One region of the Lysinibacillus sp. G1-3 genome, then DNA from elsewhere that is predicted to be linked to it. Evidence: riboswitches for the same ligand, from Rfam matches in the RefSeq annotation. Region 1 holds a riboswitch; each other region holds the start of a gene.
What was found. A riboswitch is a leader RNA that binds a small molecule or an ion and turns the genes downstream of it on or off. The one in region 1 is predicted to bind cobalamin.
Positions count from the first base shown of each region.

Region 2: it holds a riboswitch for cobalamin, as region 1 does, so the genes downstream of both, cobT (nicotinate-nucleotide--dimethylbenzimidazole phosphoribosyltransferase) here and ACVYAD_RS10450 (hypothetical protein) in region 1, are expected to answer to the same signal.
Region 3: it holds a riboswitch for cobalamin, as region 1 does, so the genes downstream of both, ACVYAD_RS11270 (ribonucleoside-diphosphate reductase subunit alpha) here and ACVYAD_RS10450 (hypothetical protein) in region 1, are expected to answer to the same signal.

Region 1 is NZ_JBWHYQ010000008.1:187,216-195,443, forward strand. Features, by position in the region: gene ACVYAD_RS10440 (C40 family peptidase) at 1-1,094, shown strand, start outside; gene ACVYAD_RS10445 (hypothetical protein) at 1,699-2,247, shown strand; cobalamin riboswitch at 2,498-2,687, shown strand; gene ACVYAD_RS10450 (hypothetical protein) at 2,883-3,422, shown strand; gene ACVYAD_RS10455 (ABC transporter substrate-binding protein) at 3,427-4,398, shown strand; gene ACVYAD_RS10460 (tyrosine-protein phosphatase) at 4,956-5,723, shown strand; gene ACVYAD_RS10465 (MATE family efflux transporter) at 6,210-7,586, shown strand; gene ACVYAD_RS10470 (putative RNA methyltransferase) at 7,586-8,228, shown strand, end outside.
Region 2 is NZ_JBWHYQ010000026.1:40,243-48,470, forward strand. Features, by position in the region: gene ACVYAD_RS22380 (methionine gamma-lyase family protein) at 1-1,056, opposite strand, end outside; gene ACVYAD_RS22385 (trimeric intracellular cation channel family protein) at 1,609-2,214, shown strand; gene cobT (nicotinate-nucleotide--dimethylbenzimidazole phosphoribosyltransferase) at 2,334-3,389, opposite strand; cobalamin riboswitch at 3,504-3,681, opposite strand; gene ACVYAD_RS22395 (hypothetical protein) at 3,829-4,572, opposite strand; gene ACVYAD_RS22400 (hypothetical protein) at 4,604-5,407, opposite strand; gene ACVYAD_RS22405 (hypothetical protein) at 5,642-5,920, shown strand; gene ACVYAD_RS22410 (response regulator transcription factor) at 6,630-7,232, shown strand; gene ACVYAD_RS22415 (YheC/YheD family protein) at 8,091-8,228, opposite strand, start outside.
Region 3 is NZ_JBWHYQ010000009.1:112,471-120,698, reverse strand. Features, by position in the region: gene ACVYAD_RS11280 (ABC transporter ATP-binding protein) at 1-159, opposite strand, end outside; gene ACVYAD_RS11275 (ribonucleotide-diphosphate reductase subunit beta) at 467-1,507, opposite strand; gene ACVYAD_RS11270 (ribonucleoside-diphosphate reductase subunit alpha) at 1,520-3,733, opposite strand; cobalamin riboswitch at 3,896-4,083, opposite strand; gene ACVYAD_RS11265 (hypothetical protein) at 4,194-4,877, opposite strand; gene ACVYAD_RS11260 (ECF transporter S component) at 4,874-5,368, opposite strand; gene ACVYAD_RS11255 (bifunctional adenosylcobinamide kinase/adenosylcobinamide-phosphate guanylyltransferase) at 5,758-6,150, opposite strand; gene ACVYAD_RS11250 (histidine phosphatase family protein) at 6,099-6,698, opposite strand; gene cobS (adenosylcobinamide-GDP ribazoletransferase) at 6,671-7,447, opposite strand; gene ACVYAD_RS11240 (bifunctional adenosylcobinamide kinase/adenosylcobinamide-phosphate guanylyltransferase) at 7,487-8,062, opposite strand; gene ACVYAD_RS11235 (histidine phosphatase family protein) at 8,075-8,228, opposite strand, start outside.

The DNA of each region.
Region 1 (8,228 bases):
TGCACGCAGAAGAAACATCTCAACAAATGATTGATAAGAAAGCTAAAATAGATACAGAGGTTAAAAAGCTACACGAAGAGCTAAAAAACCTACAAAAAGAGATCGATGAAAAAGTAAAAGTATTTAACAAAGTACAGGCGGACATTAAAGAAGTTGATGCAAATATTGTAGACACTAAAAAACGTATTGAGCAACGTTCAGCGATTTTAAGTGACCGTATGGCTGCATATCAAGCTCAAGATAATACTGTAGGTATTTATTTAAACGCTGTTCTTGAATCAAAAAGTTTTGCAGATTTAATGGACCGTGTCGTAGCGGTAAAAACATTAATGGATGCTGACCAAGAATTAGTAGATCAACAAGAAGCAGATAAGGCTAGCTTAGAGAAACAAAAAACAACATTAGATGAAAAACAAAAAGAGCTTCAAAAGCAATTCCAAGAGCTTCAACAGAAGGAAAGCGAAATGGAAGTGAAAAAAGCTGAAAATGAAGCAAAATCTCTTGCATTAAAAGCACAAATTGCAACGAAACAAGAAGAAGAGCGTTTAGAAGCAGAACGTAAAGCAGCAGAGGAAGAGGCAGCTCGTTTACGTGCACTTCAAGCAGCTACTCCAGTTGTACAAGCAACAAACACTAGCACTAACACTAACGATAATAGCAATAGCAATGCTAATAATAGTGGCAAAGCTAACAATGAAAAATCTTCACAAAATGTGGTTGTTGGTTCAGGAGCAGGCACTGCATCTTCAGGTGATGCTATTTCAGTTGCGAAACAATTCCTAGGTCGTAGCTATGTTTGGGGCGGTAGTAACCCATCGACAGGATTTGACTGTTCAGGTCTTGTACAATGGTCTTACAAACAAGCAGGCGTATCTTTACCACGTACAGCATCACAACAATATTTAGCAACACAACGTATTTCAGCAAGTGAAGCACGTGTAGGTGACCTAGTATTCTTCAGCTATGGTTCGGGTATAGCGCATGTAGGTATTTACTTAGGGAACAACACAATGATTGATGCTCAAAATAAAGGTGTTGTCATTGAATCACTTGATTGGTGGAATCAATATTTAGTAGGCTTCGGTCGTATTTAATAAGCCGTACTATTATATAGACGATTTAAATAGCGAAAAGGTTATCTTTGTAAAAGAAATTACAAAGATAACCTTTTTTCATTATTTGGCGGTACTGGAAATTATCAACTGTTTAAACTATAGTTAAGATTCTACGATTAAACCTATTAGGCAAACATATAATGTTATTCATTAATTTAGGCTCGACTACTCGGTCAATAATGAGTAAAATAACTTTTGTAATGAATAAATTTACATAGGTAGATATTTTTACAACTATAGCCCCAGTTATAAAAATGATAATACAGCCGAAAAAAGAATTAGCATCAATTTTTTGTTATTACGTATTTTGCTTGGACTCAATCGAAGGCTAATAAGTGAGATAACTCCAATGATAATCCTAACGAGTATTCCTCTATCTTCATATAGCTAAAAGAAAAGATTCTTGCATAATGAATGTCATTTCTGATAATTTTGAAATATACAATCGGGGATTTTGCTCTGAAATTACAATTATATGAGGCTTTTATTTTGTAGTAGCAAAGTAACGCATGATGGTAAATGAGATAACACTTACAAGTACACTATTTTTTACGTTCTGAAACAATAAAGGTAGGGATGAATCATGGAAAAAGAGATTTTGCAACTTTTTAGTAATTTAACAGAGCGTGACCGTGATATTCAATACAAATCATACGAAGAATTAATGAAAATTATGCAGGAACCAGTTGATTGGACCTATTCAGTTTGGGAACAACTAGTTCAAACTCTTACATACAAAAATGGACATATACGTGCAAGTGCTGCACAATTTTTATGCGCACTGGCAGCAAAAAGTGATCCTGAAGAAAGAGTATTAGAGGACTTCTTAAAGATTTGGGCAGTAACGTATGATGAAGAAACAGTCACTGTGAGGCATACTTTACAGGCGATTTGGAAAATAGGCTTAGCGGGGCAGGTACAAAGAGATTTAGTCGTATCATATTTGGCTAAAAGATATCAAACATGCTTAGACGAAAAGCACCCGACATTAATACGCTATGATATTATTGTATCCTTTAAAAAGCTATTCGATGCAACAAATGACCCAAAACTACTAAAAATTGCACAGCGTTTAATTGAGGAAGAGAAAGATGTTAAATCCAAAAAGAAATATAAAAATGCCATCCGATAAAAGTTAATGACTATTTTTTGCAAATTCTTTCATTATGAGAAATAGTTTTTATAACGTATAAAAAAATTAAATGCTTTAATTTATGAGGCATAATAAATATTTGCACGAGCAGGATGAATACCCAATGGGGCAGTGAATATATCCGCGTGCATACGGTAATACCTGCATGATTTTTATCCATCGTTGTTTATTCTAAAATTCCACAGCTATTTTTTCCTATCAATCTATGATAAACTGCATAACAAGTGAATAATTCTTGCAGAATAAAGGTGCTAAACTATAGCATAATCGGGAATTCGGTGAAAAACCGGAGCTGTTTCCGCAACTGTAAGTACAGAAGTCGTAAAAATATACCACTGTCGAATTATCCGATGGGAAGGTTTTTTATGAACGTAGTGAGCTGTACAAGCCAGGAGACCGACCTTTGTTTGAACGTATAGAAACTCTTCGGAAGCTAGGAGAATATGCGGCAAATACATAGGCTATGTCGTATTTATGCGACACTATTTATGCTATTTTTCGTTGTTTCCTTAGGAGTGGGAACAACGTTTTTTTATGCGCTTATAATTCACCTGGTGTAAGCCGAGGTGTTATTAAGGTAAGAATTTTTCATGAAGGAAAGCGGGGATTTATATTTGAAAAAAGATGCACGTTATTCTTGTTATCCATTTATGCGTGAAAAGGCATCTACAGTAGATTTTGAAATTCGAACGGATAGCCTAACAACACATATTGGTGTAGCATTGGCGGCGGTTAAAAAAGAAACGGTAGAGGTAGTAGCAGTTGATTTACTAGCCATTTTGCCAATGGCTTACCATGTAAATGGCTCGGTTCGAGGTAAATTAGCTGTAACCGAAGATGATTTGACTCGGCTTAGTGATCGCTATGATTTCTATGTTAGTCATGTTAAAGAGGAAATACAAAACTTTGTATTACCTCAAGGAACAGATGCAGCTTCTGTATTACATTTATGTCGTAGTGAAGCGAAAAAATCATACCGTGTTTTGCACAAAGTATCTGAAGAACGCGAAGTACCAGCTATTCTCTTTGATTATTTAGGATTGCTAGCCAATGTATTTTTTGTAATGGCTGTCTATATGAATCAGCATGCTGGTATTGCTGAAATACCGTTTATTAGTAAGTCATACCCGATGAAAAAGAAAAAGGAGAATTAATGAAATGAAGAAAATGTTTAAGCTACAATGGCTTTCTGTGTTGATGTTGGCACTTGTATTAGTTGGCTGTGGCACGAAAGAAGATACAAATAAAGATGCTGTTTCTAAAGAAGATCAACAAGTTGAGAAAACTACTCGCTATAAAGTTAAGGATGACCGTGGTGTAGAAGTTGAGTTTAATGCAGTACCTAAAACTATTGTTTCATTACAACCGAGTAATACAGAGATTTTATTTGCTCTAGGTGTGGGTGATAAAATAGTTGGTGCGACTGTGTATGATACGTATCCAGAAGAAGCGCAAAAAATTGAGCGCGTCTCTAATTCTGAAATATTCAATAGTGAGCGTATTTTAGCGTTACAGCCAGATGTTGTTATTGCCTATACAACTGGATTAGATGCTGACAATTTAAATGCATTAAAAACTCTTGAAGATGCGGGTGTTAAAGTGTTTGCCATTCAGTCAGCTAAATCATTTGATGATGTTTATGGGGATATCGAACAAGTTGCAACGGTTATGGGCATCAAAGATAAAGGCGAAAAGTTAAATGAAGATATTAAAGCTAAAATTGCAGATGTCCAAGCGAAAGTTAAAGATGTGAAAGATCCAAAAAAAATCTACTTAGAAATTAGTCCAAAGCCAGATATATATACAGCTGGTTCTGGTACATTCCAACAAGAAATTTTAAATGTTGCAAATGTTAAAAACGTTTTTGATGACCTCCAAAGCTGGAAAAAGGTATCTGAGGAAGATGTCATTGCGAAAAACCCAGATGTCATTTTATCAACAGTAAACAAAAACTATGTGGAAAATCCAGAAGCAGAAATCCTTTCTCGTGATGGATGGAATTTAATCACGGCCATTCAAAATAAAGCGGTTTATTATATAGATAATGATATTTCAAGTCGTCCAGGTCCGCGTATTGGCGAAGCTGTTGAGTTAATCGCAAAAGCAGTATACCCTGAGTTATTTAAATAATTGATATTGAAAAATAGTGTTTTGAGCTGTCCTTTATCAAGGGCAGCTTTTTTGATGGATAAAAAGGATAACTGCTCGGCTTGGGTGGGAAAGAGAAAGAATAAAGTGGATAACTGCTCCGCATGGGTGGAAAAGAGAACGGGTAAAGTGGATAACTGCTCCGCTTGGGTGGAAAAGAGAACGGGTAAAGTGGATAACTGCTCCGCATGGGTGGAAAAGAGAACGGGTAAAGTGGATAACTGCTTCGCTTAGGTGGGAAAGAGAACGGGTAAAGTGGATAACTGCTCCGCTTGAGTGGAAAAGAGAACGGGTAAAGTGGATAACTGCTCCGCTTAGGTGGGAAAGAGAACGGGTGAAGTGGATAACTGTTCCGCTTGGTTGAGAAAGAGAAAGAATAAAGTGGATAACTGCTCTGCCCCAATAGAGAAACACCCCCAAATAAATCTCTCGTTGGTCTAAGAAGTATATGACATCCCCTAGTGCGAAAATTGGTATTATATCGAATTGTTCTATAAAATAGAGATAAGTATGCTTACTAACAGGGAGGGGTGTAGTCAGTGAAACAGTTTGATATGAATATTATTCCGTTTGAGGAAGTTTATAATTTTCGGGATATGGGTGGTTATAAGTCGAGAGATGGGCGTGCTGTTAAGAATGGTTTGATTTATCGCTCAGCAGCACTTGGTAAAATGACGAAATCAGATAAAGAGCGCTTTGAAACGTTAGGTGTGAAAACAATTTTTGATTATCGAGACAACCATGAGGCTCAAAATAATCCTAATCCGATATTCCCATATGCCAATTATATTCAAATACCAGCTAAAGGAAATCATGCTTTTGAGATGCCCACAAACGCTGGTGGGAAAGATTTTTATAAGGTTGTAAGCACGGAGATGTTTCGAGAATTTTATGCACAAATGCCTTTTAATAATGCATCGTTCAAAGAGTTAATAGCAACGATTCAACAACCTGGAAATTTAGGGCTTGTTCATCATTGTGCAGTCGGGAAGGATCGAACAGGTATTGGCAGTGCGCTTATTTTACTTGCTTTAGATGTCCCTGAGGAGACGATCATGGAGGATTATTTAGATACAAATGTACATTTACGTCCCTTAGTCGAACGAATGGCTCTAACAATTCAGCAAGATTATAGCGATCAAGAATTACAGCAATTTTATGCGTTAATGTCTGCCCGTGAAGACTATCTACAAGCAGCATTTGATGCAATGGATAACCGATATGGCTCTAAGACAGCTTTTTTAGAGCAAGAGTTTGGGTTAACAACTGAAAAACGTAAGCAATTGAAGGATTATTGTTTACTATGATAAGAAACCCTTTCACATAAAATTGTGAGAGGGATTTTTTGCGTATTGTATTATCTTTGCATAATCTTTTAACTCATATTGGCCAAAAAGCTTATGGAAGCATTATGCCAAGGTATAATTAGGTGTTTCATTATAAAAATTCTTTACAGCCTAAAAATCTATGATAAGATACTATATATTTTTAACTTATTTCAGCGGGTGTCCAAACACCCGCTGAAATAGAGGAACTCAGTCTAAGAGCGCCACGTCCTGTGGCATTACGGAAATGACCGACATCGTGTCGGCCCTCGTGTTGTTGCCGCTTCGCTTTCGCACAAAAAACACCTGCAGGCCTAAGCACAAAGCCATTCCGGACGAAATTATGCCGAGGCATAATTGATTGGGCAGTAATTTATCTGTATAGATGGTAAAGAAGGTAGTTGAAAGTTGGGCAGCCCGTAAAAATCTTTATGAAACGATTAGGAGAAGTGGAAAGTATTGGCAGATATATTAAAAGAAAGTGATATTAAAGAGACAGATAGGTTAAGTTTATTCCATTTAACATGGCCGATATTTTTAGAAGTATTTTTATTTATGTTAATGGGACTAGCCGATACTTTTATGCTCAGTGCTTTATCAGATAATGCTGTATCAGGAGTTGGTGCAGCCAATCAATATATTCATATTGCAATTTTAATACTTGAGGTAGTTGGTAATGGTGCTTCCATTGTTGTATCTCAATATTTAGGTTCAAGGCGATTTATTGAGGCTGCGAAGATTTCCGCTTTAGCAGTTACGATGAATTTGGTTGTTGGACTAATGATGAGTATCTTATTTTTCTTCTTTTCAAGTCATTTAATGACTATGATGAACTTGCAAGGGGAAGTGCTTAAATACGCTCAAAGCTACTTGGTAATCATCGGAAGCTTTATTTTCTTACAGGCTATTATAAATGCTTTAGCAGCAATTATCCGTGTACATGGATGGACAAAGCAAACGATGTATGTATCACTAGGTATGAATGTGCTACACGTTATCTTAAACTACGGTTTAATCTTTGGTAACTTAGGATTACCGGAGTTAGGTGTAAAAGGTGCAGCTATTTCCTCAGTGGTAAGCCGTGGTTTGGCAGTTCTTGTGTTTTTCTGGCTGTTGTATCAAGTCATGGAAGTAAGAGTGAAGCTAGAATATTATTTCAAGTATTCAAAGGAATATGTTCAAAAAATATTAAATATAGGCTTACCTTCAGCATTTGAGCAGGTGCTTTATCAGTTTTGTCAGATTGTCTTCCTTTATTATGCGACTTACTTAGGCGCAGAGACACTTGCGGCGAGACAATATGCCATGAATATTTCGATGTTTACGTATTTATTTGCAATTGCCATCGGAACAGGTACGGCTATAATTATTGGACGAAGTGTTGGTGCTGGTAAAAAGGATCAAGCTTATCATCAACTTTGGACAAGTGTACGCGCAGCTTTTGCTTTTACAATCACAATGGTTGCAGTTGTAACGATATTCCGTAAGCAACTTATGCACGTTTTTACAGATAATCCAGAGATAATTGCCATCGGAGCATCTGTCCTAGCATTAAGTATTCTCCTTGAAACAGGGCGAACAATGAATATTGTAGTTATTAACTCGCTGCGTGCCTCAGGGGATGCAAGATTTCCATTGAAAATTGGTTTCTTATCAATGGTATGTATGAGTCTCCCACTCGGATACTTGTTTGTATTCGTTTTAAATTGGGGGTTAGTAGGTATTTGGCTAGCGATTGCGGCAGATGAATGGATGCGAGCTATTATCGTATACTTTAGATGGAGAAGTCGTAAGTGGGAGCGCTTTGCACTTGTTTCACCTACAGAACCGAAGGAGGAAAATTAATGGGGGCACTTTCTAAAAGAGCTGCAGGAGCAGCGTTAATGGATAAAAATATAAAGCTTTTTGCTTGTCCAATTTGTCAGGAGTCAATGGATGTTTTTGAACAAGGTAGATTAGTATGTTCCTCAAATCATTCTTTCGATATTGCCAAACAGGGCTACATTAATATGCTGACACATGGTGCCGTTTCTAAGTATAGCAAAGAGCTGTTTGAATCACGAAAAGCGATTATTGATAGTGGGATTTATGATGTAGTAGAAGATAAAATCGGAGAGCTAATTGCTAATGCAGAAACCGTACTTGATACGGGATGTGGTGAAGGTTCGCATTTAGCTCGTATTATGGCAAAGAAACATGGGATAGGAATTGGTATTGATATAGCGAAGGAAGGTATCCTTGCTGCATCTCGACATTATCCAGAGCAAATGTGGTGTGTTGGTGATTTAGCGAAAAGTCCATTTGCAAGGTCGAGCTTCGATGCCATATTAAATATTTTATCGCCTGCCAATTATGAAGAATTTAAACGTCTATTAACTCACAATGGTTGTGTTGTTAAGGTTGTACCTCAAAGTGGGTACTTACATGAGCTTCGAGCGCAATTATATGCGGATTCTACTAAAGAGTCGTATTCGAATGAACAAATAG
Region 2 (8,228 bases), on a different contig from region 1:
TGCATAATGCGCATTAATTGGTGAGTTTGCTTGAATTTCACGGCAAAAAGCAATCATTTGTTCCGCCGTTTGGAAAGAAACCGATTGAATTAAATCCGTACGATTCGCATCATACCTTGGCGATGTATTCATGCCTATTTCCCCAAGCATAGCAGCTGTGAAAACGGCACCTTTTAATGCTTGAGATACAACATGTGGTGCAAGGAAAAATCCTTGATAGAAATCACCGAGCGTATTTAATGTTGCCCCTGCTTCAGCGCCAATACCTGGCGATGTCATACGATAAGCACATTTTTCTACTAAATCTGCACGACCCGCAATATAACCACCAATTTTCGCTAAGCCTCCACCAGGATTTTTAATGAGCGAGCCTGCTATTAAGTCCGCCCCAACCTCTGTCGGTTCCTGTGCCTCAACAAATTCTCCGTAGCAATTATCAACAAAAATAACTGCGTTCGGTGCTAATTCACGGATCTTTGCACACATTTCTGCAATTTGCGAAATAGTAAAGGATGGGCGTGTTGCATAGCCCTTCGAACGTTGGATAGCAATCATTTTTGTGTTTGGTGTAATTGCAGCTGCAACACCTTCCCAATCGATCTCTTGATTATTCAATAAATCCACATGGCTATAACCGATTTTATAATCTTTTAACGAACCAGTATCCTTGTCTCCACCATCGACTATTGATTGCAATGTATCATACGGCTGACCCGAAATATAAAGTAATTCATCACCAGGACGTAGTACTCCGAATAAGCTAAGTGTGATTGCATGTGTACCAGAAATAATTTGCGGGCGTACAATGGCAGCCTCCGCTCCAAAAACCTCTGCATAAACACGTTCTAGATTGTCACGCCCCTCATCATCATAGCCATAACCGTTTGATGGGTGCAGATGATAATCACTTACTTGATGCTTTCGGAATGCAGCAAGCACTTTTTGTTGATTGAAGAACGCCATATCTTCTACCTTTGCATGAAAAGGGCGTACCTTTTCTTCTATTTTAGCAGCTAATGCTAGTGTTTCTTCTGATAAATTGGTTGTAAAAGTCATTATGTTCTTCTCCATTTCACATTTGTTCAAATCTTATCTTAACAATTTGTGAGCTTGCCTGCAAAAATTGCTTGTGTTTCTAATTGCATTTAGGCGCTAATTAGGCGCTAAGTTAAATTACAAACTATATCTATTTATTTCTGCTATAATTAGATATTTAATTAGGTATGTTGATTGACCATTTTTATACATCCGAATTAATTCAAAGAGGCTGATTTCCGCTGCGGGCGAGCGTCAAGTCGCTTCCTTCGCTGCGCTCCGTGCAGGGTCTCGTCTGCCTCACTTTTCCCGCGGGAGTCGAGTAACCCTACGCTACAATCAGTTAGAATGGGAGTATACTAGCAAAATAGAAACAAAAAATCCTTTATCGCTCAATAATAAACCTATTTTTTCCTAATCAATACTCTCGATATTTAATATCTGATAATTCTAAATCATAAGTCTATACTTTTCTTTGCAAAAACTTCTAGATACAAAAAGGTAACTTTAAAGTTTTCTACTATGTAATCTACAACAACATGAAATGATTGTTTCACATAAGGGGTGAAAGGGTTGGCTTGGGAGGTTTTTAGTATCATTGGAACAATTGCCTTTGCTATTTCCGGGGCAATAATTGCAATGGAGGAAGAATACGATTTATTCGGTGTCTATATACTCGGTATCGTAACTGCTTTTGGTGGTGGAGCTATACGAAATCTACTCATAGGTTTACCTGTAACAACACTGTGGGGGCAAGATATGATGTTCCAAATTGCCATTGCAGCTATTACGTTATTTTTCATATTTCCGCACCGACTTATTCAGCATTGGCATCGCTGGGGTAATTTCACCGATGCTATTGGATTATCGGCATTCGCGATTCAAGGTGCTCTCTATGCTGTGAAGCTCGACATGCCTATTAGTGCGGTTATTGTAGCTGCTGTCTTAACAGGGTCAGGCGGTGGAATTGTTCGAGATTTATTAGCTAGACGACAACCATTAGTCCTCCGTGATGAAATCTATGGTGTATGGGCAGCACTAGCCGGGCTTATTATCGGACTTCAACTATTTTCAGGTGATATCTTTTTATATGTATTATTTGGTATGATCACCGTACTAAGAATATTTTCATATATGAGGAAATGGCGTTTACCGTTACGGAGGTTGCATCAGGCATAGCTATACCGTTGCATATTAACAAGCCCAAATGTCAGATTTGGGCTTGTTTTGAATTTTTGTTATTTCACAAACGCCTTGCATCCACAGCAGCGACAATAAGCACTTAAAGATTAATAGATCTACTTTTTCAACAGTAGCATAGCTTCCTCTAATGTAGCCATGTTTTTCATCATAGAGCATGCTGCGTCCAAAATAGGAAATGCTAAAGCTGCACCAGAGCCTTCACCCAATCGCATATTCATTTGTAGCATAGGTTCAATTCCGAGCATTTCAGCGGCAATTTTTGCACCTGGTTCTTCAGAGGCATGAGAAGGAATAATATAGTCTTTGACGTTTGGCTCAAGTTCGTATGCAATAAGAGCTGCAATAGTAGAAATAAAGCCATCAATAACAACTGGTTTTCGATGTGCGGCGGCAGCAAGTATTACTCCTGCCATAGCGCCTATTTCTAGCCCTCCAACTTTTGCAAGAATATCAATAGCATCATGACGATTTGGTTTATTTAATGCAATAGCATTGTAAATAACCTCTACTTTATGTGCAATCCCTCCTGGTCCAACTCCTGCACCGAAGCCTGTCACTTCATTCGGGTGACACTCGTGAAGAACCGATAATATAGCAGCACTAGGTGTTGTATTACCGATACCCATTTCACCTGTCCCGAGTACATTTATCCCTTTTTTAATTTCTTCCGTAGCTACTTCAATTCCTACTTCAATGGATTGAATGGCTTCTTCTCTTGACATGGCAGGTCCTTTTGCCATATTGTCCGTACCGTATTTAATCTTTTTAATGATGACTCCAGCATCATGTGGCACATCTTCTTTTACGCCAACGTCTACCGTGACAATTTTAGCATCTGTGATTTTTGCGATAGCACAGACACCAGTTCCGCCTCTAGGAAAATTTAATGTTTGGAAGACCGTCACATTTTGTGGATTCGGTGTCACTCCTTCATCACAGACACCATGATCCGCGGCACAGACAATAATTGCTTTATTATCAATTGCAGGATATAGTTCACCTGTAATACCAGATAGTTGCACAGCTAGAGTTTCCAGCTTTCCCAGACTACTAGGTGGCTTGCAAAGTGCATCTATGCGTTCTCTTGCCTGCCCCATCATTTTGTGGTCGGCACTTTGAATGTTGTGGATCGTTTGTTGTAATAATTGCATGAAAATTTCCCCTTTCTTTTTTGCCCTCGTTACTCGAAGAATGATTTTGAGAAAAAAATAAAAAGCCTGTAGTTTATCCATAACAAATAAACTACAGACTTTTCCATCGTCTATATAATACGAAGCAGATAGGCAGGTCTCCTGGCTCAATTTCAACATTTCATAGAACCTTCCCAGAACGATGCTAGTGGCATTCTCTATGAAACTCCCTTTTTACAGTGGTGGGACCGCTAAAGCTTTTCACTTTATTCCCTATTCTCCCGCAGTGGGCACCTAACGCTTTTATGCAATTACTTTAAATCTACGGCAAAGTGTTTAATGTGTCAACATTTCAAATGGAAAATTCAGAACCTTTTGCGCAACACTAGTGTTAAAAACTAAAAATAAGAAATTTAGCTTTCTTCGTTACCCCTATCCATAACATCTCCACAAAAATATATTAATTTCGATGCCCATTTTTTAATGATTCTCTCTCTACTTCTTTTGCAGCTTCTGTACCAATTGGTAAAATAACAGTTTCCATTAAATGCTCATTTCCCTCTGCAAAGGCATGTATAGTAACATACCAAATCCCTGCTTCAAATTTACCTTTAAATTGATGAACTCCATTTTCGCTTTTTAAATCCTCCGTAAAATGAATATCCCTTTCCAGTAGATCAAATTGTAAACTTACTTTTGAATCTTGAATAATATTGTTTTGATTATCATGAAGTGTAATGTTTAGAATTCCTACTTGATTTGGCTGAATAAACTCGGGATTCGTTGTAATATTAAGGGTCACATCATCTATTTGTTCTTCATCGACTTTACCAAAAACTTCAGTAAAGGAATCAATTTTAGTATTTTCATCTAAAACATAATGATAATCTATATTCCAAATACCTTCCATTGGTAATTCAATTTTAGCAGTATAATAGTTTTGTTCTTTTGATAGGTTTATATCTTCAATATAATGATCCATATTTTGCATCTTTAAATCCATTATAATACTGAAGTTTTCTTCATTTCTTAGGTTTTCTGGAACTGATAATTTAGTTGTTAGTACCCCATTCTTATATATATGATTGGTTTCGATATTGTTAAGCTCTTCAGCAACACTTGATACTTGGTTTGTATCAGTATTACTACAGGCATTTAAAAACAAAAAAACTGTGAATAGAAATATATATATAAATTTCTTCATACTAATCTATCTCCCCAGAACAATAATAATTTCAGTGTCCTGATTTGCCATAGTAGTGATATCTGTTAGAATGGTATAAAGCCCATGAACAGTTTTTGTAGTTATAAGCTGATTGAAGACCACGGCAATTTGTATTACTTGTATAATCATTTTGACAGTCATAAGATAAGAAAGCATAGTCACAATCACTTCCTACAAAGTTTTTCCATGCCCTAGGATCCCAGTGATTATAGTATCTATGATTAGAAGCTGAACCATTGAATCGGTTACAGTGTACACGATCTCCTGGAGAGTGTTTTTGGCCCACCTCAGATCGGGTGCTTTTGTCTCTATTTTCTGTACTAATCATTTCACCATCCATTGACTTTACGAAGTCTTTGAAATCGATAGTCTTTACTAGATCTATAGTTCGGGATTTTTTCATATCATTTTTAACATTTGTTTTAATTTCTTGCCCATTAGCCTTAAATTGAATATCCAAATTAGCATCATCTTCATTTATTACGAATGTACCATCAGCAGTCAAATCAACCACTTGGTCATTAATAGTTAATGAGCCGTTTTGGGCAGGATAAAATTTCTCATAACCATTTTCAGTTTTTTTCCATCCCTCTTTTTCTACTTCCTTAAGAAATTCATCTCCCAATAGCTTTTTATCTTCTCCAGTAAGATCAATCTTCATAACTATTCCTGCTTTCCCCTGAACATTTCCGTCCTGAATAGCAGTTACTGGCTCTGCCGCATTAACTATACTAGCATTTAGTACTCCTGAAAAAATAAATAGTGTCGATAAAGCTGTTACAATACCATTTTTAAACCTTTTTCTAACCTTCATTCTTAATCCCCTCCTTAATTTTAATTGGTGTGATTTTACAAATTATTTCATTTTAATACAAATGGTCAACTACTTCTTTAAAACTCAAAAAAATTGAAAAAGGGAATCTGAAAAACAGGTAGGCCCTCGAAGGTTCGCCCTTGTCGTTAGAACCTTCATCGAAAAAAGTAGTATATATTGGGATGAATCCCTTCTCTGCCCTATATAATAATATTCCCGTTGGAAAATTTATGATTGACCATTTACATTCCTGATAAAAGCATTGCAAATACAAACATTAAAAATATCAAAAGCGATATTCCCAGTACTATGGGAGCTAGCCTCGATGTTTGTCCTTTAATTACAGAAATTATAGCAACAATTAAACCCATTGAAGCAATTAATAAGATAATAACTGATGCGAATGGCTCTGGTATTTTGGCTAGTAAGGTACTAAAAAAAAGAAGAAAAAAAAGTATCTGTAGTGAAAATGAAACTAATAATAATTTATTAATCATCTTTTGTCTCCTATAACTTGATTTTAAACCTTGCTAACTTCTTCATTCATTAACCAAAGAGGATAAAATTCTTTGTGGAACAAAATAAAAATAATGATTTCAAAATAAAACACTAATTTCTTCCTCTCATTTTGAAAAGTCTTTGAACAATTGTTGTACTCTCAAAGTATCTAAATAAGTGCTTTATATTTTACAAATCATCTTGTAGAAGTACAGAAATAACACCATATAACTTCTGTAGTCGAAGGATCATCAAATCAGCGCAAGCCTTTTTTAATTCAATAATTTGCATATCATACAACTTCTTTCTTATTTGGTTTTATATAGTAATCACACCAATTATATTGGGTTAATCAACGTTTTTTTACTAGGTATTAATAGATTTGTGTAAATATTAATTTCTTGCTATTAATTAGGATTCACTTATAAAAACACATCTTGAATATTAAGATACATTTTTTTAATTTTTGTTTTTTTCAGAACACTTATATGTAATATAACAAATAGAACTTTTAAAACATCCGTATTTCCCGCAAATATTCTAACTTCATATATATTTCACATAATAATGCAGAATCACCTCAGTTATTGGAGATTAATAGTTTTGAAAAACATTTAATGGGTATATTATTCAAACTAAATCTTTAGTTTTTCTCTTATCATTTAATGACAATAGCGGACTTTTTTGGAGATGAAGATTGATATATAACCAAGGAGTGAATAGCGTGAATATTAAACTACTACTTGTAGATAATCGTCAATTAGTACTAGAGTGCTTAAAGCACAGATTAAACAAAGAACCAAATATTTGCGTGATAGGGACTCTTTCTAATCCTGAGTATTTACATCATGAAATAATCACAAACTCTCCGGATATTGTACTTATAAATTTGCAAATGGAGTTATCAAACAAAATTGATTTAACTAAACTATTAAAAAATATTCCACACTTACGAGTTATCATACTATCAAAGTGTAAATGTTCAGAATATATAAGATCTTCCTACAATGCAGGAGCTAGCGCTTTTATTTCAGAAGAAAAATCATTCCAAGAATTAATCTTTACTATTAGACAAGTATTTTTAGGTGACAAAAGGTTTCCTAAAGTTGAAAAAGATCAGATAGATAAAATGCTTACACCAAAAGAGTCTGAAGTATTAAAAAGAATAGCAGAGGATAAAACCAATATTGAAATTAGTGAGGAAATGATGATAAGCATAAGAACAGTTGAATATCATATCTCATCAATCATTAGGAAATTAAACGTAGAATCTCGAGTAGGTGCTGTCGTAACAGCTATTAAGCGAGGGTTGCTAAGTATTAAATAGCATACTTGTGTTTATTAATTTTTTCATCTTATGAAAGGCTAATTCACACTGCTAATAATTCACTAGTAATAACGTTAACACTAATATAAACGCAGTATAAAAGCACTCATCACTTACATAATAGTTTGGATTTTAAAAAATGGATATTAGGTGGTGTTTTGTTGAAGAAAGACATGATAAAAGTGATTTCTGTTTTTGGTATAGGTGCTATTTTAGTTTTATTGAATTGTTTTTTATAGTACTTCAGTAAGCAAAAATAAGAAGCCTTTTATTCGAAATGGATTCTTTTTATTTATCTTAAAATGTAGGCTAAAGAAGTGCTTTTAATTAAACTTTATTCCAAGCCTAAGTAGTTATAAATGGTTACTAAAAAACTACATACTGAAATCTTTCGGAGTACCAATGTCTTTAGGACGTTGCTTCAAAATGAAATGAAACTATTCCCTACAATCATTTAGAAGTTATAGTTCTACATATCTCTAACAAAGTATACTTAAAAAAATGTCTGCTTAAGTTGTAAACAGACATTTTTTCCAGGGATTTTCCTTCGCCAGTAAGAGTGAATCAAAAGAATCTTTTAACACTTCGAATAACCAAATAAACTAATGTACGCGAATTCAGGTTCCTGAGGGCTGGGAATTTGAGCCCATGCTGAATCGTCTCCAAAGAAAATTGATTCATATCGCGCCTATCCAACCATAATCCATTTTTTCAGGAAATCCCTAATCGTTCACAAGTAACGGATGCAATTAAGTTTCTTCTTTCCCAAAATTATAGAAAGGTAAGTATTTTTTGGATGTATGTCTATTGAATAGAAATATGCTGATGACTAAAATGAAAAATAACTACATTTCAAACTTAGCCTTCATTTTGCTTTTTCCTAATCTCAACAATGTTCTTCCAGATTGCCCTATCAACTTTGGCAAAACTACGAATGCTAGGCGTTGTATTTACTTCAAATAATATAGGTTTTCCTTCAAGATTTATTCCAAAATC
Region 3 (8,228 bases), on a different contig from region 1:
CGGATCATCACCATTCGTAATACCCGTATCAATCATATGCTGCATAATCGTCGGCTGAAGTAAATCCATCGTTACCTCTAGTACCATTAATAATGGTGCAAATAAGGTAAAAAATTTATAGGGCCCTAAAAACCCTCCTAACTGTTTTATTGCCTGCATTCCTTCGACTCCGTTCTTTAATTCACATTCATTATTAATTATAACTGAAAATCATTCCCAATTGCGATGAAGTTTTTCGAGACACGTAATATCTTGATATTGTTGTAGCTTGACAATCAATCCTTAACCCTACTGCTACCATCATGTTTTACAATCTAACCTTCAGTATATCGAAAACTTCTTTCTTGTTTTGTAGTTCACCCTCATCGCATACAAGTGTATACAAAAGTATACACCTCGTCAACATCAACTTTGTTTTTCCTTAATCTAAAAAACCACGCAAGCTTTTCGCTTGCGTGGTTCCATCTTACAAATCATCAAATCCGTTATCTTCTACATTGACCTTCACATATTGGCGAGAACGCTGCTCGAAGAAATCTGTTTTTCCTAAGTCAACATCCTCATACGCTTTAACCCACTTCAATGGATTTTTGCGATAACCTTCAAATGGACGCTCTACGCCAAGCTGATTACAGCGTACGTTCGCATAGAAGTGTACATAATCATGCACATCTTCCACATCAAGGCCTTCAATTTTATCACCAATCACTTCATTAGCCCAATCGATTTCTAGCTGTACCGCTTCACGGAAGATTTCCTGTACACGAGCCGCTCGTTCTGGTGTATCGTATTCAGGATATTCCTCTAAAAGCTCCTGATAAATTTTCACAAATAAATCGACATGAAGCTGCTCATCGCGATTAATATAATTAATCATCGTTGACGATGCCACCATTTTTTGATTGCGTGCTAAATGATAGAAGAAAGCGAAGCCAGAATAGAAGAATAAACCTTCTAAAATCACATCATAGACAATCGCTTCTAGCATATTTCCAACAGATGGCTCCTCTGAAAATGCATGGTAGCCTTTAATTACGAAGTCATTACGTCGCTCTAATACTGGCTCTGTACGCCAAAAGTCAAACGTACGATCCTGCTCGTCTTTGTTCACAATACTTGATAGCACATAAGAATAAGAGTGATTATGAATTACCTCTTGTTGCGCTAAAATAATCATTAATGCATTTAAGCTTGAATCTGTTAAATAATCCGCTACTTTCCCTGCAAAATCAGTTTGCACACTGTCTAATAGTGCTAGTAAGCCAATGATTTTTAAAAAGGATTCCTGCTCATTAGCTGATAGCTGTGGAAACTGCTTAACATCATTGCTCATATTAATTTCAAACGGAGTCCAGAAGTTACCTAGCATTTTTTTATATTTAGGATATGCCCAGTTAAAACGCACATCGTCCCAGTTTAAAATGTTAGAAGAGCGTCCGTTCACAATACCTGTTGAACGGTTTGGTGCTTCTTTATCCATAATTTGTCGTTTTGTAATAGTTGTCATTGTTACTTCCTCCTAGCTCGCGCAAGACTCACATTCTAGTAATTCTACAGACGTTGAGCGTACATAATATGTCGTTTTCACACCGCTCGCCCAAGCATTCATATGCAATGCTAGTAAATCTTTTGCCTTAATCGTATTTTGAACGTATAAATTAAGTGAAATGCCTTGGTCGATATGACGTGCTCGAGCAGCATTTTGCTTGATTGTCCAATTTTGATCGATGAAATAAGCAGATTTATAATACCAAGTTGTCACAGGTGATAGATCCGGTACCGTTACTGGAATTTTGTAATCCTTCTTCTCTTCTGAATAACTCTTTTGGAAAATAGGATCAATCGTAGCCGTACTACCCGCTAAAATGGATGTTGATGAGTTCGGTGCAACCGCCATAACATAGCCGTTACGCATTCCTTTTTCAGCAACCGCGGCGCGTAACGCATTCCATTTATTGCTGTCGTAGCCACGTTTTTCAAAATACGCACCAGTATGCCAATCTGAGCCTTCAAATAATGGGTAGGCTCCTTTTTCACTTGCCAAATCGTTAGAAGCGCGAATCGTTAAATACGCAATTTCTTCATATAGCTTGTCCGCAAATTCTACAGCTTCCTCAGACTCCCATTGAATTTCTTTCAATGCTAATAAATGATGCCAGCCAAATGTTCCAAGTCCAATGCCTCGGTAGCGTAAGTTCGTACGCTCTGCTTGTTTTACTGGAATTGTATTTAACGCAATAACATTATCTAACATACGTACTTGAATCGGAATTAATTTTTCTAAAACTCCAGCCGGTACAGCTCTGCCTAAATTAATAGATGATAAGTTACATACAACGAAATCGCCAGGCTTGCGACGTGTTACGATGACATCATCTTCTAGAGTAATAGACTCAAATTCAGTCGCTGACATGTTTTGGAATATTTCTGTGCACAGGTTCGAGCTATAAACCATTCCCTCATGCTTATTCGGATTCATGCGATTTACTTCATCTCGATAGAACATAAACGGCACGCCTGTTTCAAGCTGCGAGCGCATAATACGTTTCATAATATCAATAGCTGGTACGACCTCACGACTTAATAATGGATTCGCAATACATTCTGCATATTTAGTACGGAAAGTGCCATCACCTTTTTTCTCATCGTAGAAATCCTCTAGTGAAAAGCCCATAACTTCTCGTACTTCATGTGGATCAAATAAATGCCATTCCCCGCGCTCTTCAACCGTTTCCATAAATAAATCCGGTAAGCATAGCCCTGTGAAAATATCATGGGCACGTAAACGCTCATCCCCATTGTTTAAGCGTAAATCTAAAAACGTAAAGACGTCTTTGTGCCAAACATCTAAATAAACAGCAATAGCTCCTTGTCGTTGACCTAGCTGATCGACTGAAACCGCCGTATTATTAAGCTGTTTAATCCATGGTAAAACACCACTAGATGCGCCTTTAAAGCCTTTAATTGATGAGCCACGGCTACGAATTTTGCCCATATAAACACCAATACCACCACCGTATTTCGATAATGTTGCAACATCTGTATTCGTGTCATAAATACTTTGTAAACTATCATCTACTGTATCGATAAAGCAACTAGATAGCTGGCCATGTGTTTTACCTGCATTCGATAATGTAGGTGTTGCCACTGTCATATATAAATTACTCATTGCCCAGTAAGATTCACGTACTTTTTCTAAACGATTTTCTGTTTCATCCTGCATAAGGGTCATCGCAATGACCATCCATCGTTCCTGTGGTAGCTCTACTGGTGATTTCGTGTAATCACGGACTACATAGCGGTCCATTAATGTTTTTAAGCCAATATACGTAAACAATTCATCTTGACTTGATTCTAAATAGGAAGCGAGTTCTTGAAGATCCTGCTCACTATATTTTGTTGTTAAACTTTCATGATACAAACCAGCTTCTGTATAGCGTGCTAATTGTTCCGGGAAACATTTATAAACATCTTGCACTGAAACGCCACGGCGCATTGCAAATTGATCATATAGTTTTTCTAAATAAATTTGAGCTGCGACGAATGTCCAGTATGGCTCCTCCTCATCAATCAGGCTAAGCGTTTGTAAAATCATCGCATCCGCCCATGCTTCAAATGTCGCATTGTCGTTTTTTCGTAGCCATCGATCCGATAATCTTACAAAACTTTCGAGTTCATCCTCCGTATAACTTTTCTTAAGCTTAGCAATTTGCTGTTCGATTTGAATTGTCATGTATACATTCTCTCCCTTTCTTTCTCCAGCAACACAAAAAGCGATCACGCAACACTTATCGGTTACGTGATCGCAGTAAAATCGGAAATGGAAATGAAGGACATGCACACTAAGAAGTGGACAAATCTCTCGCCTCCACTTCTCAATCCCCGAAGAATGTGTTGCTGTCTTGAACAAATCGGCAGGTCTCCTGGCTCATGCTTCCTCCAAATGATGGCCTTCCCGTTCTTTACAGTGGCCTATTCATCATTTGTCAGCACTTACAGTTGCGGGGACAGCTTCGGCCTAAGATGACTCTTTTCCGAATTCCCTTTTAAACCATATTTGGTACCGCTCGTCCAAAATACTATATATTGTGTTTTAACTCCTAAACAAATCTAACATATAGTGTTTATAGTTGCAATAGGCGTTTTGCCCCTTGAATTTTTTAAAGTGCTACTTTTTCTCGAAGCAAGCCCGATTACAATGCAGTTTTACGTAGTTTTTCAAAATTTCTAGGAAAATATTTTTGTACTAGCTGCTCTTTTTCTGGATTAATTCCTAGTAAAACTACTGCACATGGACCAGCTGTTTTCTCAATATCTAATGCACTTTTGACCTGTCGTTCGCCAAAAAGCCGGCTAAATTCTGCTTGTAAACCTTTTGATCCAACTGGCCATACTTGCTGCACAATTCCCTCTTTCCACGCTTGAAAAATAGGTTGCAGCTGTGCGACATCTTCAGGTTGTGCAAGGATTTCATTTCCTACAAGTGGTAAACCATATGTGTACCAACTTAGTTGCTCATGCTTAGTTGCTGTACGTTTCTGCTGCTCCCCAAGCATCGTTATTGACAAGCCTGATTGTAAAGTTGGCATATTAGTCTCTGAACTACCGTCTATTTGCGGACAAAAAAGACCAGCCTCCTCAAAAACCTGGTGAATGCCTGCAACATAACGAGACCATGCAGCATCCCCTGAAAAATTAGCAAGTAAAATATGCTTTGGTAAAGCATTTGCAGCAAGCTGCTCTAAAAATGTAACACGTGCAGTAAAATATGCTGTAAGCTGATCTGGAGCAGACACAACATCTTGTAGCTTTTCGCCAATTGCAGCGGCATTATCGGTTGTCGCAATGAGCTCACCTATTTTTATTGCATTTCTCAATGTACTCGACCTTCCTTACGCACAAACACCTTCGACAGAACTGGCATCGCCACCGCAACGATCACTAGATTAATGAGTGTTGCCAGTGGAAGACTAGTCAATGACGTCCAGTAAAACGCCGGACTAATAATAAAGTAAAATGGTATAGGTGCCACGACACCATTTAAAATAAGTGCTACAGGCCATTTCCAGAAATGCATGCCTTTTTTATGCATAACCCCAAAGATCCATACAACGATAAACATTTCCACTGCGATAATTATATGTAGTGGTCCAAAAGGAAAGCCAGTAGTTAGGGCTGAAATAAAATGCCCAATGACTCCCGCAACACCAGCTAATACTGGCGATAAAAATACAACGCTCAAAAATGCCGGTGCAGAGTCAAGCGCAGCAGTTGTAATAAATGTTGGAATTTTAATGACTGCACCTACTGCACAAATTGCCGCTACCATGGCAGTGAGCGTCAATTTCATCAATTTTTGTCGATCCATTCCATTCCCTCTTTCCGTTAAATTTTTTCAAAGCGTGGGGTTGATTTCCGTTCCGGCTGTGCGCTTTATCGCTGACCCTTCGCTTTCGCGCAGAGCTTCCTGGGGGCGTCGGGGCAACAGGATGTTTTTTCGCGAAATCGTAGTGCTAACGTAGCGACAGCAGAGGGGTTTTGATTGTGCGAAAGCGCAGCGACAGCAACAGCATGATGTTAGTCACGAAGGCGTTATCACAGGATGTGATGGTTTTAGCCTTCATTCCTCAATATCGCTGATCCCCAAGGAGTCGACCAGCCTCCACTCCAATCAACTTATATACAAAGCATGCGACTTTGCAAATGTCATCCCACTTTTGTGAAGTGTTTTACAAACTCTGCAAGCAAGTCACTATATCATTTGATTTGTTCCCCAATACCGTACCAAATGCGTACGACTTGTTCGGCTTCAGCAAACAATGCTTGGTACAAACGCCCACATGTATCACGTAATAATCGTGCCTGTTTGTCCATCGGCACAACACCACGCCCCATGTCGGTCACAATTATATACAAGGCACAATTTTCTTCAAGGGTCTTTAGTCTTGTCAAAATAGTTCTGACAAGAGGTTCATCATCCTCAAGGTCTTGTGTTACGAGCCATTTCTCTATGTTTTTAATTACTAGTACATCACAAGTAGGAGCGCCATCAGGTAGAGTGCCATCCACTAGCTCAACGTTTTGACCTGTAAGTAATTTCATGACATAGTCGGTTTTTCCACTATAGGCTCCTCCGATAAAGACATGCATCTTGCTCCCTCCTCCCAAGCCTTTCTTGAAAACGTTAAAGAAAACATTTTATCATGCGGTGTTTGATAGGACCAAAAAGGTTGCTCAGTTGGAGCAAAGGCTACGAGTAGCGCTCGAATAACCCCGCCATGGACAACGAGATGATACACATCTTCCCCTTTTGGTAATGCAGTGAACCCTGCCAAAACACGTGCACAAAACATATCAAAGCCTTCTCCCCTTGGAGGTGGAGACTTTACAGGATCATCTAACCATGCACAATAACGATGATCTGATTGTAAGTCTTCATATGTGAGCCCTTCAAATTCTCCGAAATTCGACTCTCGAAATCTCCGATCAGACACGTAAGTTGCATTCGGAAAATATCGGACAGCGGTTTCCCTACAGCGTAGTAAATCACTCCCATACACCTTGGTGACCTCTTGATCAACAATAGAGATTAAAGATGCATCAGCTAATGAAGAATCTGTCCAGCCGATATAACGCTTTTCTAAATTTTCCTTTGTTGGTGCATGTCTCATTAAGCGCACAGTAACAACGTCACCCACAGTACAACCTCCATTCCTTCAATTGATGCACCGAGTAAATCCCCAGAAACACCGCCAAAGTTACGCACTGTAAATTGCCGAAAGACTAAAAAAGCAATCGCTAGTACTGCCATCAACACGAACGGAACAATTGTGAAGCCCGTTACAAACAACAAGCTACTGTATGCTACAACTAATGTTAAAAGCATACAGCAGATTAGTAAACCCGGCTTAATATGTGTTTTAAAAAAGTAGGCAAGCCCCTTTTCCTTTGAGCAATTAAGCGACATAAAATAAAAGCTCATACCTACTCGTGTACATAACGGAATAAATACAAGCATCCACAGTTCAAACTTTTGCTGTACGAATAATTCGTGAAGTATGACAAATTTACCAAGCACTAAAAATAGCACTGAAAGCACACCAAATGCACCAACACGTGGATCATCTAAAATTTCAAGCCGCTTCTCTCGATCTCGATAGGAAAAATAAGCATCCCCCATATCAATAAAACCGTCTAAATGTAGTCCACCAGTAAATATGGCAAATAATCCGATAATCACAAAGGCAAGTAAGACCTCGCTACTAGCCGTCCATTCCGTTAAACCATAGATCACCGCAGCCACTGCCGTACCCATGAGTGCCCCTATCCATGGCAAAAAGGCGAACATCCCTGTAATTGTTGCCTTCGTTAAAGGAATTTCTTTATGTACTGGCAAAACTGTAAAAAATTGAAACGCAAGTTGTATGCTATGCCAGATATTTTTCATCGTCTTGCCTACCTTCTTTTATTTTCAAAGCATCATTCATTATTTCCATTTCTTAACGACACCATAATTGATTTCATACGCCTCATCCGCTTTAGACACGAACCATTGATGTAATTCCCCAAGCATTTGCCGGTATAACTCTACTTCCTCGTTCGTATAGGGTGGCTCATCAAATAATTCGTTTGAGACGATAAAAAACGTCACCCTTTTCTCAAGTAACGTCTCTACCGCCTCTTTTAAAACCTCAAGTTTCTTTTCTAAACATCCAGGTTGTTCCACACAGGGAGCTCCCGCGTCAAAACCTTCGTAAAACGCATTTGTTAACCACGTCGTAACACAGTCCCATAACACGATATCTCCATCAGTCAGTTTATGCAAAGTATTTGCGATTTCATAAGGTGCTTCTATCGTCAGCCACTCGATATTTTGCGCCTGTCTGTCTGCCTGATGTCGAATGATCCGCTTCTCCATTTCACGATCCAACGCTACGCCGGAAGCAATATAAATAAGCCGCTGTGCTTGCATAGACTCTGTTTGATAGTGAGTAACTGCCTCTTTTTCAGCAAAGTGGGATTTACCACTGCGTACTCCCCCCGTAATGAAAATCAGTGGCAATGGTTTCCCCTCCTATAGTAAATGTTGAATGTTACCGATCTCTTGAACGTGCCATTGTTGATCGACTTGTTCAATAATCGTTACACTTGTACCATTAATAAATGGCTCTGTCCATAGCTGATCGACCCTTCGCCCTAAAATAGCGTTAATGATACACTTAATCGTT